DNA from 3 places in the Streptomyces sp. NPDC058464 genome. Region 1 is predicted to be linked to each of the others. Evidence: riboswitches for the same ligand, from Rfam matches in the RefSeq annotation. Region 1 holds a riboswitch; each other region holds the start of a gene.
What was found. A riboswitch is a leader RNA that binds a small molecule or an ion and turns the genes downstream of it on or off. The one in region 1 is predicted to bind cobalamin.
Positions count from the first base shown of each region.

Region 2: linked by a shared signal. The riboswitch ahead of ACFWPQ_RS21225 (HoxN/HupN/NixA family nickel/cobalt transporter) and the one ahead of metE (5-methyltetrahydropteroyltriglutamate--homocysteine S-methyltransferase) in region 1 are both predicted to bind cobalamin.
Region 3: linked by a shared signal. The riboswitch ahead of ACFWPQ_RS06680 (cobalamin biosynthesis protein) and the one ahead of metE (5-methyltetrahydropteroyltriglutamate--homocysteine S-methyltransferase) in region 1 are both predicted to bind cobalamin.

Region 1 is NZ_JBHXMA010000012.1:189,765-193,752, reverse strand. It holds gene metE (5-methyltetrahydropteroyltriglutamate--homocysteine S-methyltransferase) at 1-2,099, opposite strand, end outside; cobalamin riboswitch at 2,255-2,473, opposite strand; gene ACFWPQ_RS18445 (IclR family transcriptional regulator) at 2,601-3,323, opposite strand; gene mhpD (2-keto-4-pentenoate hydratase) at 3,398-3,988, shown strand, end outside.
Region 2 is NZ_JBHXMA010000015.1:151,417-155,404, reverse strand. It holds gene ACFWPQ_RS21235 (MFS transporter) at 1-546, shown strand, start outside; gene ACFWPQ_RS21230 (ArsR/SmtB family transcription factor) at 554-913, opposite strand; cobalamin riboswitch at 994-1,212, shown strand; gene ACFWPQ_RS21225 (HoxN/HupN/NixA family nickel/cobalt transporter) at 1,240-2,334, shown strand; gene ACFWPQ_RS21220 (hypothetical protein) at 2,476-2,751, shown strand; gene ACFWPQ_RS21215 (heavy metal translocating P-type ATPase) at 2,805-3,988, shown strand, end outside.
Region 3 is NZ_JBHXMA010000003.1:350,369-354,356, forward strand. It holds gene ACFWPQ_RS06675 (cobyric acid synthase) at 1-253, opposite strand, end outside; gene ACFWPQ_RS06680 (cobalamin biosynthesis protein) at 250-1,260, opposite strand; cobalamin riboswitch at 1,361-1,501, opposite strand; gene ACFWPQ_RS06685 (hypothetical protein) at 1,644-1,871, opposite strand; gene ACFWPQ_RS06690 (anion permease) at 1,891-3,147, opposite strand; gene ACFWPQ_RS06695 (lysozyme) at 3,322-3,988, opposite strand, start outside.

The DNA.
Region 1 (3,988 bases):
TCGCGCGGATAGCCGTGCGCGGCGAGTTCGCGGGCGACCTGCATGTGCGAGCGGGCCGCCTCCAGGCTGATGACGTCCGCGTCGAGGTCGTCGATGGCCCGGACGATGTCACCGAACTCGGCGTAGCACATGTGCGTGTGGATCTGGGTCTCCGGACGGACTCCGCCGGTCGTCAGGCGGAACGCCTCGGTCGCCCACGCCAGGTACCCGTCCCGGTCGGCGGCCCGCAGCGGCAGGGTCTCGCGCAGCGCGGGCTCGTCGACCTGGATGACCGAAGTGCCCGCCCTCTCCAGGTCGTCGACCTCGTCGCGCAGGGCGAGGGCGACCTGGCGGGCGGTGTCGCCGAGCGGCTGGTCGTCGCGGACGAACGACCAGGCCAGCATGGTCACCGGCCCGGTCAGCATGCCCTTGACGGGGAGGTCGGTGAGGGACAGGGCGTACGACGTCCAGCGCACCGTCATCGGCTCGGGGCGGGAGATGTCACCGGCCAGGACCGGCGGGCGCACGTACCGGGTGCCGTACGACTGGACCCAGCCGTGCCGGGTGGCCAGGTACCCCGTCAACTGCTCGGCGAAGTACTGGACCATGTCGTTGCGTTCGGGTTCGCCGTGCACCAGGACGTCCAGGCCGGCCTTCTCCTGGAAGGCGACCACCTCCCGGATCTCGGACCTGACCCGCTCCTCGTAGCCGGCCGTGTCGATCCGGCCCGCCCGCAGGTCCGCGCGTGCGGTGCGCAGTTCGCCGGTCTGCGGGAACGAGCCGATGGTCGTCGTCGGCAGCAACGGCAGCCGCAGGTGGGCGCGTTGGGCGGCGGCGCGGTCGGGGTACGGCTGGGCGCGGCGGACGTCGGCCGGGGTGACGGCGGCGCACCGGGCACGGACCGCGGGATCACAGGTGATCGGTGAACCCGCCCGGGAGGCCAGGTCGGCCCGGTTGGCGGCGAGTTCGGCGGCGATGGTGTCGGGCCCCTGGGCGAGCCCCTTGGCGAGGGTGACGATCTCGGCGGTCTTCTGCTTCGCGAAGGCCAGCCAGCGCAGGACCTGCGGAGCGATGTCCCGCTCGGCGGCCGTGTCCAGTGGCACGTGGAGGAGGGAGCAGGAGGCGGCGACGTCGACCCGGCCGGCGAGGCCCAGCAGGGTGCCGAGGGTGGTGAGGGACGCCGGCAGGTCGTTGACCCAGACGTTGCGGCCGTCGACGACACCGGCGACCAGCCGCTTGCCGGGCAGCCCCCCGACGGCGGCCAGGGCGTCCAGGTTGGCGGCCGCCGCCCCGGTGAAGTCCAGGGCGAGCCCCTCGACCGGGGCCTTCGCCAGCACCGGCAGGGCCTCGCCGAGCCGGCCGAAGTAGGAGGCGACCAGGAGCTTCGGCCGGTCGGTGCGGGCGCCCAGGTCGCGGTAGGCGCGGGCGACGGCGGCCAGCTCGCCCGGGGTGCGGTCCTGGACCAGGGCGGGCTCGTCGAGCTGCACCCACTCGGCCCCGGCCGCCCGCAGGTCGGCGAGTACCTCGGCGTACACCGGGAGCAGCCGGTCGAGGAGGATGAGCGGGTCGAAGCCGGCGGGCACACCGGGCGCCGGCTTGGCGAGCAGCAGATAGGTGACCGGGCCGACCAGCACCGGCCGGGCCGCGAGCCCGAGGGCCAGCGCGTCCCGCAGCTCGTCCACCTGCTTGGCGGAGTTCGCGGCGAAGACGGTGTCGGGACCCAACTCCGGCACCAGGTAGTGGTAGTTGGTGTCGAACCACTTCGTCATCTCCAGCGGCGCGCTGTCCTGGGTGCCGCGGGCCATGGCGAAGTAGCCGTCCAGGGCATCGGCTTCGACGGCGGCGCGGTGCCGCTCGGGGACGGCGCCGACCATCACGGTGGTGTCGAGGACGTGGTCGTAGTACGAGAAGTCGCCGGTCGGCACCTCGTGGAGGCCGGCCTCGGCGAGCTGCCGCCAGGTGGAGCGGCGCAGTTCGGCGGCGGTGGCCCGCAGGGCGCCGGCGGTGACCCGGCCCTGCCAGTAGCTCTCGATCGCCTTCTTCAGTTCCCGGGCCGGCCCCTGGCGGGGGTAGCCGTACACGGTGGCCCGGGCTGCCGCGGCTGCGGACTTGGCTGTCACGGAGATCTCCTTCGCGAGACGATTCCCTGAGATCCCGGTGACGGGACGAGAGCGCGAAGGGATGACGAACCGGACGGCGGCGGTCGTATACGACCGTCCGTCCGATGTGCACGCCGACCCGCCCACGAGGTCACCGGGATGTCCGCGCACGAGTGGTTCGCACACGGGCAGTTGGCAGGTCTTCGGACTCGCGGGCGCGTCTCGTGGCCGTACGAGACCCCTACTGGCCGTCGCTTCCCGGATCCGGTGGATCCAGTGCGTATGACGGCGGTCGTTCCCACTCACCGCTGCGGGGCAGTCCCGGACTCACACCGGGTTCCCTCTTACGACACCCCGCCTGGCGGACAGGGCGAACCAGCTGCGGCACCCACCTTACGACCCCGGCCAGGGGCGCGCCCCAAAGGGGCGCGGGGAACTGCGCGACCAGCCAAGGACAAACCCGCACCCGCCGTCCGCGAACACCCCCACCCCCCTAGGCGAACGTCTCCCTACCCCAACAACTCACCGACCTGACCGCAACGCCCGCGACAGGCCCAGCGCAGCGGTCCGCACCGCCGGTGCCAGCTGCGCCGGCCGAAACCGCCCGCACGGCACGGCCACCGACAGTGCCGCCACCGCCGTCGGCCCGTCGAAAACCGGCGCCGCGATACAGCTGACCCCCTCCGCGGCCTCTTCCTCCTCGTACGCCAGCCCGGCGACCTGCGCCTGCTCCACTGCCGTACGCAGCCGCGCAGGCTCCGTCATCGAGCGGGCCGTCAACCGCGGCAGCGGCGCCGCCAGCACCTCCTCGACCAGCTCGGCGCCCGAGAACGCCAGCAGGGCCTTGCCGACCCCGGTGCAGGTCAGCGGGAGCCGGCCGCCGATCCGGGACGGCAGCCGCAGCACGTCGTGGCCGTGGATGCGCTCGACGTAGACCACCTCGTGGCCCTCGCGCACCCCGAGGTGCACGGTCTCGTGGGTGGCCTCGAACAGGTCCTGGAGGAACGGCAGCGCGGCCTCCCGCAGATCCTGTCGGCGCGGCACCAGCGACCCCAGCTCGAAGAGGGCGCCGCCCAGCCGGTAGGTGTCCGCGTCCCGCTCCAGCAGGCCGAGCCGGACCAGCTCGGCGCAGAGCCGGAACACGGTGGTCTTGGGCAGCTTGGACCGCTCGGCCAGTTCCGTCAGACGGAACGCGCCGCCGTTCGGTCGGTAGCAGTCCAGGACCGCCACGGCCTTGTCGAGCATGTTTCCCTGATTGCTGTTCCGTACCACGGAACATATTTTGCCTCGTTTCCCGGCGCCCGCCTATACCTGTCGGCATGAGCCCTGACCTCGTCACCAAGGTGGCCGACGTCCTCGACGAAGCCACCCGCACCGGCATCCCCTGCGCCCCTGTGCGCGCCCTCCTCCCCGAGGACGACATCGAGACCGCCTACGCGGTGCAGCGGCTGCACGTCGAGCGTGGCATGGCCGCGGGCCGCCGGCTGGTGGGCCGCAAGATCGGGCTGACCTCGCCCGCCGTGCAGCGGCAGCTCGGGGTCGGACAGCCCGACTTCGGGGCCCTCTTCGCGGACATGGCGGTCGCCGAGGGCGAGCCGGTCGCGGCCGGCCGGCTCCTCCAGCCCAAGGTGGAGGCCGAGGTCGCCCTGGTCCTCGCCACCGACCTGCCGCACCGCGACCCGACCGTCGCCGACCTGCTGCGGGCCACCGCCTTCGCGCTGCCCGCGCTGGAGATCGTGGACAGCCGGATCGCCGACTGGGACATCACCATCGTCGACACCGTCGCCGACAACGCCTCCAGCGGCCTGTTCGTCCTCGGCGGCACACCGGTCCCGCTGGACCGGGTCGACCTGCGTGGGGTCCGGATGACCCTGGCCAAGAACGGCGAGACCGTCTCGCAGGGCACCGGC
Region 2 (3,988 bases), on a different contig from region 1:
CTGCCCCGCGCGTTCTGGACGTACGCGGCGTTCACCGCCGCCACCACCGCCGGCTTCGCCACCTTCGGCGTGCTCTCCTACCACCTCGTCCAGCACCACCTGATGACGGCGGCCTGGGTACCCGTGCTGTACGCCGCCGCGATGGCCGTCGACGCCCTCGCCGCGCTGGCGACCGGCTGGCTGTACGACCGGGTCGGCGCGCGGGTGCTGGTCGCCCTGCCGGTGCTGGCCGCCGCCGTCCCGATGCTGGCGTTCGCGGACACCGTGACGGTGGCCGTGCTCGGCTCCCTGGTGTGGGGCGCGGCCATGGGCATCCAGGAGTCCACGCTGCGGGCGACGGTCGCCGACCTGGTGCCGCCCGGGCGTCGCGCGACGGCCTACGGCGTCTTCGCGGGGGTGGTCGGCGCGGCGAGCCTCGCGGGTGGCGCGCTGATCGGCGCCCTCTACGGGGTGTCGATCCCGGCGCTGATCGCGGTGGTCGTGACGGTTCAGGTGCTGGCCCTCGTCCTGCTGACGGTCGGCGGGCCGGCGAAGGCGCGACCCTGATCGTGGCTCAGCCGGGGTCGGGGGCGCAGTGCTTGAGCAGGTCGGCGGCGACCGGGTCGACGAGGCGATACCGCACGACCCGGCCCTCCTTCTCGCCCGCGACGACGCCGGCGGCGCGCAGCAGGCGCAGGGCCTGGGAGACGGCCGGGTCGTTCATGCCGGTCGCGACGGCGAGGTCCGAGACGGCCAGGGGGCCGGTCCCGTGCAGGGCCAGCAGGAGGGCGAGGCGTCCGGGGTCGGCCAGCAGGGAGAACCGCTCGGCCCACGCGTGGACGTGGCTCGGTTCGCCGATGGCGGCGATCGCGTCGCAGACCCGGTGGCCGTCGATGGTGCGGCGGTCGGCGCGCTCGGCGGGGACGAGGTGCATGGGGTCATCCTCGCAGGTGACCGGATGTGATCTTGGATACCTGCGCGGCTGCGCAGCTTTGCAGGGACGGGCGGGCGCACCTACGGTGGGCAGGCCGTGGTGTTCGGGAAGACCGGTGACGGCCCTCGCAGTTCAGGGGGGCTCAGGCCGGAGCGGCCCTCGCCACTGTGATCGGGGAGTCTCCGTCCCAGCTGGGCACGTTGTGCACGGTCACTGTCCGCCCACGGGCGGATGGGAAGGCCGGACGGACACGCACCACCCCGTAAGCCAGGAGACCGGCCACGGCATCTCACGAAGTGATCCACGAGGTGCTGGAGCGTGACCGTATGACCCTGCCCGAGACCAGGCCTGCCGCCTTCCGCTGGCGGCGGGAGGACACCCTGAGGACCGCCGGGCTGATGGCGGTGATCGCCGCCCTGCACGTCGCCGCCTTCGGCATCCTCTTCCTGCTCGTCGTCCCCGGGCACTACGAGATCGGCTCCAAGGCGTTCGGCATCGGGCTCGGCGTCACCGCCTACACGCTCGGCATGCGGCACGCCTTCGACGCCGACCACATCGCCGCGATCGACAACACCACCCGCAAGCTGATGGCGGACGGCAGGCGGCCGGTGTCGGTGGGGTTCTGGTTCGCCCTCGGGCACTCCAGCGTGGTCGTCGCGATGGCCGCGCTGGTGGCGGGCGGCGCCCAGGTCGCCGGCACCCTCATGAACGACGACTCCCGAACGCACCAGACGCTCGGGGTCATCGGTACGACCGTCTCCGGCTCCTTCCTCTACGTCATCGCCGCACTCAACCTCGTGGCCCTGGCGGGCATCCTGAGGGTGTTCCGGGCGATGCGGGCCGGGACGTACGACGAGCGGGCGCTCGAACAGCACCTGGACTCCCGGGGGTTCATGAACCGCATCCTCGGGCGCCTCACCAGGTCCATCACCCGCCCGGGGCAGATGTACCCGCTCGGCTTCCTCTTCGGCCTCGGCTTCGACACGGCCACCGAGGTCACGCTGATGGTGATGGCCGGCTCGGGGGCGGCGGCCGGGCTGCCCTGGTACGCCGTGCTCTGCCTGCCGCTGCTGTTCGCGGCCGGGATGAGCCTGTTCGACACCCTCGACGGCACCTTCATGAACTTCGCCTACCAGTGGGCGTTCTCCAACCCGGTCCGCAAGGTGTTCTACAACCTCACCATCACCGGTCTGTCCATCGCCGTCGCCTTCCTGATCGGCACCATCGAGCTCGTGGGCGTGCTGCACGAGAAGCTGGACCTGACCGACGCCGTGACCGGCTGGATCGCCGGGCTCGACCTGGACAACGTGGGCTATCTCATCGTCGGCCTGTTCGTGGCGGTGTGGGCGGCGGCGGTCGCGTACTGGCGGCTGGCCAAGGTGGAGCAGCGGTGGGCGGCCCGGCCGGCCGAGGGCGGCTGACGCCCGGCCGCGTGAACCGGTGACGTGCGTCACGGCACGGCCTCGTCCGTTCCGGGAACTCACCTCCCGTCCCGACCGACCTCTGATGCAGCACGGCTCGATTCGGCCGAAGCCGTGCCCTGCGACCTGGAGACACGGTTGATGAACGAGTCCCGGCAATCCCCCTCAGGGGCAGGTGCGGTGGTGCGAAGGTCCGCGCCACCGCCCGCGCTCTGCGGCTTCCTTCTGCTGCTGGCGCTGATGTTCACGGTGTCGTACGCCGTCGGAACGGCCTCCGGCCCGGTGGCGCCCGGTATGCACGGCACCGGAGCGGGCGCCGGCGGAACGGACGGCGTCGGTGGTGGCGGTGGCGACGGGGGAGACGGCACGGGCATGGACGACATGAACATGGGCGGCGGACACGGGAGCGGTCGGTGACGGGCGCGGAGTCCGTCACCGTTCTGGTGACCACGGACCTGGCCGTCGGCGGCATGACCTGCGCGGCCTGTGTGAGGCGCGTCGAGAAGAAGCTGGGCGGGCTGGACGGCGTCACGGCGACCGTCAATCTCGCCACCGGGCGCGCCCGGGTGAGCCACCCGGTGGAGATCAGCCCGCAGGAGCTGGTGGCGACGGTCGAGAAGGCCGGGTACACCGCTGCCCTGCCCGAGCGGCCGAAGGAGCGACGGCGCGCGGAGACGGGTGGCGGGGAGGCGGCGGATCTGGGGGCGGGGGACGCAGAGGCCGCGGGCGGGGAGGCCGCGGACGCCCGGCGGGAGCGGGAGCGGCTGCTGATCACGGCGCTGCTCGCCGTGCCCGTCCTGGTGCTGTCGATGGTCCCGGCATGGCAGTTCCGCAACTGGCAGTGGCTGTGCTTCGTGCTGGCCGCGCCGGTCGCGGTGTGGGGCGCGTGGCCGTTCCACACGAGGGCGGTGCGAGGGCTGCGGCACTCCGCGGCGACCATGGACACCCTGGTGTCGCTGGGGGTGGTGGCCTCCTTCTCGTGGTCGGCGTACGCGCTGTTCTTCGGTGGCGCCGGCGATCCGGGGATGCGGATGCCGTTCAGTCTCGTGCCCGCCGCCTCGGACGGCGTCGCGCACATCTACCTCGAAGCGGCTGTCGGCGTACCGCTGTTCGTCCTGGCCGGCCGGTACCTGGAGGCACGGGCCCGGCGCGGGACCGGGGCGGCGCTGCGGTCGCTGGCCCGGCTGGCCGCCAGGGAGGTGGCGGTGCGCACGGACGACGGCACCGAACTGCTCGTCCCCGTGGAGCAGTTGGGGGTGGGGCAGGTCTTCGTCGTACGGCCGGGCGAGCGGGTGGCGACCGACGGCCTGGTGGTGGAGGGCAGTTCGGCGGTGGATCTGTCCCTGGTCACCGGGGAGAGCGAACCGGTCGAGGTCGGGCCGGGCTCGGCGGTGGTCGGCGGGGCCGTCAACGCCGGCGGGCTGCTGCTCGTACGGGCCACCGCCGTCGGGGCGGACACCCAACTCGCGCGCATCACGCGGCTGGTGACCGAGGCGCAGGCCGGGAAGGCGAAGGCGCAGCGGCTGGCCGACTCGGTCGCGGGCGTCTTCGTGCCGGTCGTGCTCGCGCTGGCCGTCACGGTGCTGGGGTTCTGGCTCGGTGCCGGGGCCGATCCGCAGTCCGCGATCACGGCGTGCGTGGCCGTCCTCGTCGT
Region 3 (3,988 bases), on a different contig from region 1:
TGAGCAGCACGGGGTTCATGAGCGCGGTCGGCTCCACCCGGCAGGCCTGCGCCTGCATGGCCTGCGCCCGCCCGATCTCGGCACCTTCGCGCGTGACAAAGGAGTTGAGGGACATGTTCTGCGCCTTGAACGGCGCGACCTTCACCCCCTGCCGCACCAGCCACCGGCAGATACCGGCGGTGACGACGCTCTTCCCGGCGTCGGAGGTGGTACCGGCGACGAGGAGGCCTCCGTTGTTCTTGAGGTTGTTCATGAGGAACCCCCGGGGCGCTGCATGGCCGACCGCGACCGCTGAGCCTGGTCGACCCGCAACGGCTGTGGCCGGTCGACCCGCCCCCGCAGCAAGGCAGTCGCCGCACTCACCCCCAACGCCAGCCACCCCACCCGCCGTGACAGCCGCACCGCCCGCTGGATGTCCCCGGTCTCCACGCTCCGCCCCTCCCCGTTCAGCACCGGCCGGTGCTCGACCCGCCCGCCGTACGACAACGTCCCCCCGAGCCGCACCCCCAACGCCCCGGCGAACGAAGCCTCCACGGGCCCGGCGTTGGGACTCGGATGCTTCGCCGCATCGGCCCGCCAGGCCCGTACGGCCCCCCGCCGGTCATCCCCGGCCACCGCGGCCAGCACGGCGGTGAGCCGCGCCCCCGGCCAGCCCGCCACGTCGTCCAGCCGCGCCGAGGCCCATCCGTACCTCCGGTACCGGGCCGACCTGTGCCCGACCATGGCGTCCAGGGTGTTGACGGCCCGGAACCCCACCAGCCCGGGCACACCCCCCACCGCCCCCCACACCAGCGCCCCGACGACCGCGTCGCTCGTGTTCTCGGCGACGGACTCCACGACCGCCCGCGCGATCCCGTCGGCGTCCAGGGCCTGCGGATCCCGTCCGCACAGATGCGGCAGCCGGGCACGGGCCGCCTCGACGTCACCCGCCTCCAGGGCACGCCCGATGACGCGGGCCTCGCGGGCGAGCGAAGTGCCCCCGACGACGGCCCAGGTGGCGGCCGCGGTCAGCGCGACGGACGCGGCGGTGGACGGTCGTACGGCCCGCTGGGCCACGGCGCCCAGCGCCACGGCGCCGCCGGCGCACACGGCGGTGTGCAGCGCGCCCCACCCGCGGTGGTCCCGCCACAGCACCCGCTCCACGGCCCCGGCCGCCCGCCCGAACACGGCGACCGGATGCCCCCGGCGCGGGTCGCCGAGCAGCAGGTCACCGAGAAGGCCGGCGGCGGCGCCGTACGCGAAGACGCGATCGGCACCCATCGGCTCAGCCGGCCGCGGGGTCGGGGACGGGCCGGTTGCTGAACCTCGGTCGGCAGCCGCGCATGGCGATATGTCCTCACTCAGGGTGTCCGCGCCCTGGTTCGACGAGACCGGCGGTGGGAGTTCCTGGCTCCCGGGGATTGCTACCCCGGTGACAGTGGCGGGACCGCGCCGGATTCACACCGGCTTCCTCCCTTGCCGCCGTACATGGCTTCGGAAGTCCACCACGCCCCTGGAAGACCCGTCAACTTGCCGTTGACCTGGGAGGGGAGTGTGTGGGAAGGCCCACACCGGTTGCCCGGCGGGGCCCGTGGGGCATGCCGAAGGCTCCTCTCCGAGCGGACGGAGAGGAGCCTTCTCGGCGCCGGTGAGGCCCTTCGGCGTCAGGCCTTCGCCACGATCAGGTGGATGCCCCATGCCACGGCGGCCGTGCAGCCGGCGAAGCAGAGGTAGGCGGCGGTCACGGCCAGAGCCGCGGAGTTGCCCTGGGCGGTGGCGCGTTCGCGGGCGGAGAGGCCCTTGATGCCGAGGGTGAAGAGGGCCACCAGGCCCACCGTGGCCACGAGGCTGACGCCGAAGACGGAGCCGATGGCTGCCCAGTCGATGTTCATGTCGCTTCTTCCTCGGGGGTCAGACGGTGGCGGCCGGGTCGGTCGCGGGGGCAGCCGTGGCGGGGGAGGGGGAAGGGGAGGGGATCGTGGCGGTCAGGTCCTCCGTGACCGTGCCCGCGGGGGGCGGGGTCACGGCGGCGATCGCCGTGGTCACCACGCCGGCCGGCTCCGTGGCGCCCGTGTCGTTGACGTTGCTGCTGTCCACGACCTCGCGGCGGGAGAGCTTCCAGATCGTGGCACTGGCGGCCACCAGGAAGACGGCGACGACCGCCGTGCCCCAGTCGCCTAGGTCCGTCACGGACTCGGCGAGGGCGCCGACCAGCGCGGCGGCCGGGAGCGTGAGCACCCAGGCGACCATCATGCGGGTCGCGGTGGACCAGCGGACCGTGCCGCCCTTGCGGCCGAGGCCCGCGCCCATCACCGAACCGGAGACGACGTGCGTGGTGGAGAGGGAGAAGCCGAGGTGGGAGGAGGCCAGGATCGCGGTGGCCGCGCTGGTCTGGGCGGCGAAGCCCTGCTGCGGCTGAAGGTCGGTCAGGCCCTTGCCCATGGTGCGGATGATCCGCCAGCCGCCGATGTAGGTGCCGAGCGCGATCGCGAGGCCGGCGGAGAGGATGACCCAGGTGGGAGGGTTGGAGCCGGGCGCGATGGAGCCGCCCGCGATCAGCGCGAGGGTGATGATGCCCATCGTCTTCTGCGCGTCGTTGGTGCCGTGCGCGAGCGAGACCAGTCCGGCGGAGGCGATCTGGCCGGCGCGGAAGCCCTTGCGGGTGGCGTTGTCGTCGGCGTTCTTGCCGATCGCGTAGGACAGGCGGGTGGCGAGCGTCGCCGCGAGGCCCGCGACCAGGGGGGCGGCGACCGCCGGGAGCAGGACCTTGGTGACGAGCACGTCGCCGTGGACCGCGCCGAAGCCGGCGGAGGCGACGGTGGCGCCGACCAGACCGCCCATGAGGGCGTGCGAGGAACTGGAGGGCAGGCCCACCAGCCAGGTCACGAGGTTCCAGAGGATGGCGCCGACGAGCGCGGCGAAGATGACCTCGGGACGAATGCCGTTCTCGTCGACGAGACCCTTGGAGATCGTGTTGGCGACCTCCACCGAGAGGAAGGCGCCCACCAGGTTGAGCGCGGCGGACATGGTCACCGCGATCTTGGGCTTGAGCGCGCCGGTCGAGATGGTCGTGGCCATCGCGTTGGCGGTGTCGTGGAAACCGTTCGTGAAATCAAACGCGAGTGCGGTGACCACCACAATCGCGAGGATCAGCGAGAAGTTTTCCATTTACCCAGGCAATCTTTCGAGGTCATTGGCTGTTGGACCGTAGGCAACCTGGATGAACAGAAGGTGAACTAGGGCGGTCTTGACGGTGTATGGGATCGGCTTGAGTGCGCCCGGGGGCCGGGCGGACCGGGGCCGCCGTCCCGTTGCCGGTCCGGCGGCCCAGTCGCCCCTTGGCTAGAGGCCCATGGCGAACGACTTCAGCCGGCCCGCCGACCCGTTGAAGAGATTCTGGTCACCCGGCAGGCTGCCGCTGTTGTCGTACTGCCAGAAGGTCCAGGACGACCATCCGGCCGGCAGTGTCCCGGCGTCCGCCGAGCCGTGGCGGGCGATCCACAGCGGGTGGTCGGCGAAGGCGCTGCTGCCGCCGGTGCAGAGGTTCCACCAGTTGGTGGTCGTGTAGATCACCGGCCGCCGGCCGGTCTCCCGCTGCAGCTCGTCGCTGAAGGACCTGATCCACTTGACCATCCTGGAGTGGCTCAGCCCGTAGCACCTGTGCTTCTTGTCGTACGGGTTGTACTCGACGTCGAGCGCGGGCGGCAGGGTCCAGCCGTCCGCCGTCCAGGTGCCGCCGTGGCTCACGAAGTACGCGGCCTGCTGGGCGCCCGACGACTTGTCCGGCAGGGCGAAGTGGTACGCGCCCCGCATGATCCCCGCCTTGCGCGAGCCGTTGTACTGCTGGCCGAAGTACGGGTTGCGGTAGGTGGTGGACTCGGTCGCCTTGATGTAGACGAACCTGGCGCCCTTCGCCTTGGCGCTCGGCCAGTCGACGCTCTTCTGGTGCGAGGAGACGTCGTGTCCCTTCGGCAGGCTCGCCGCGGACGCCGGTGCCCCGGCGAGCGCG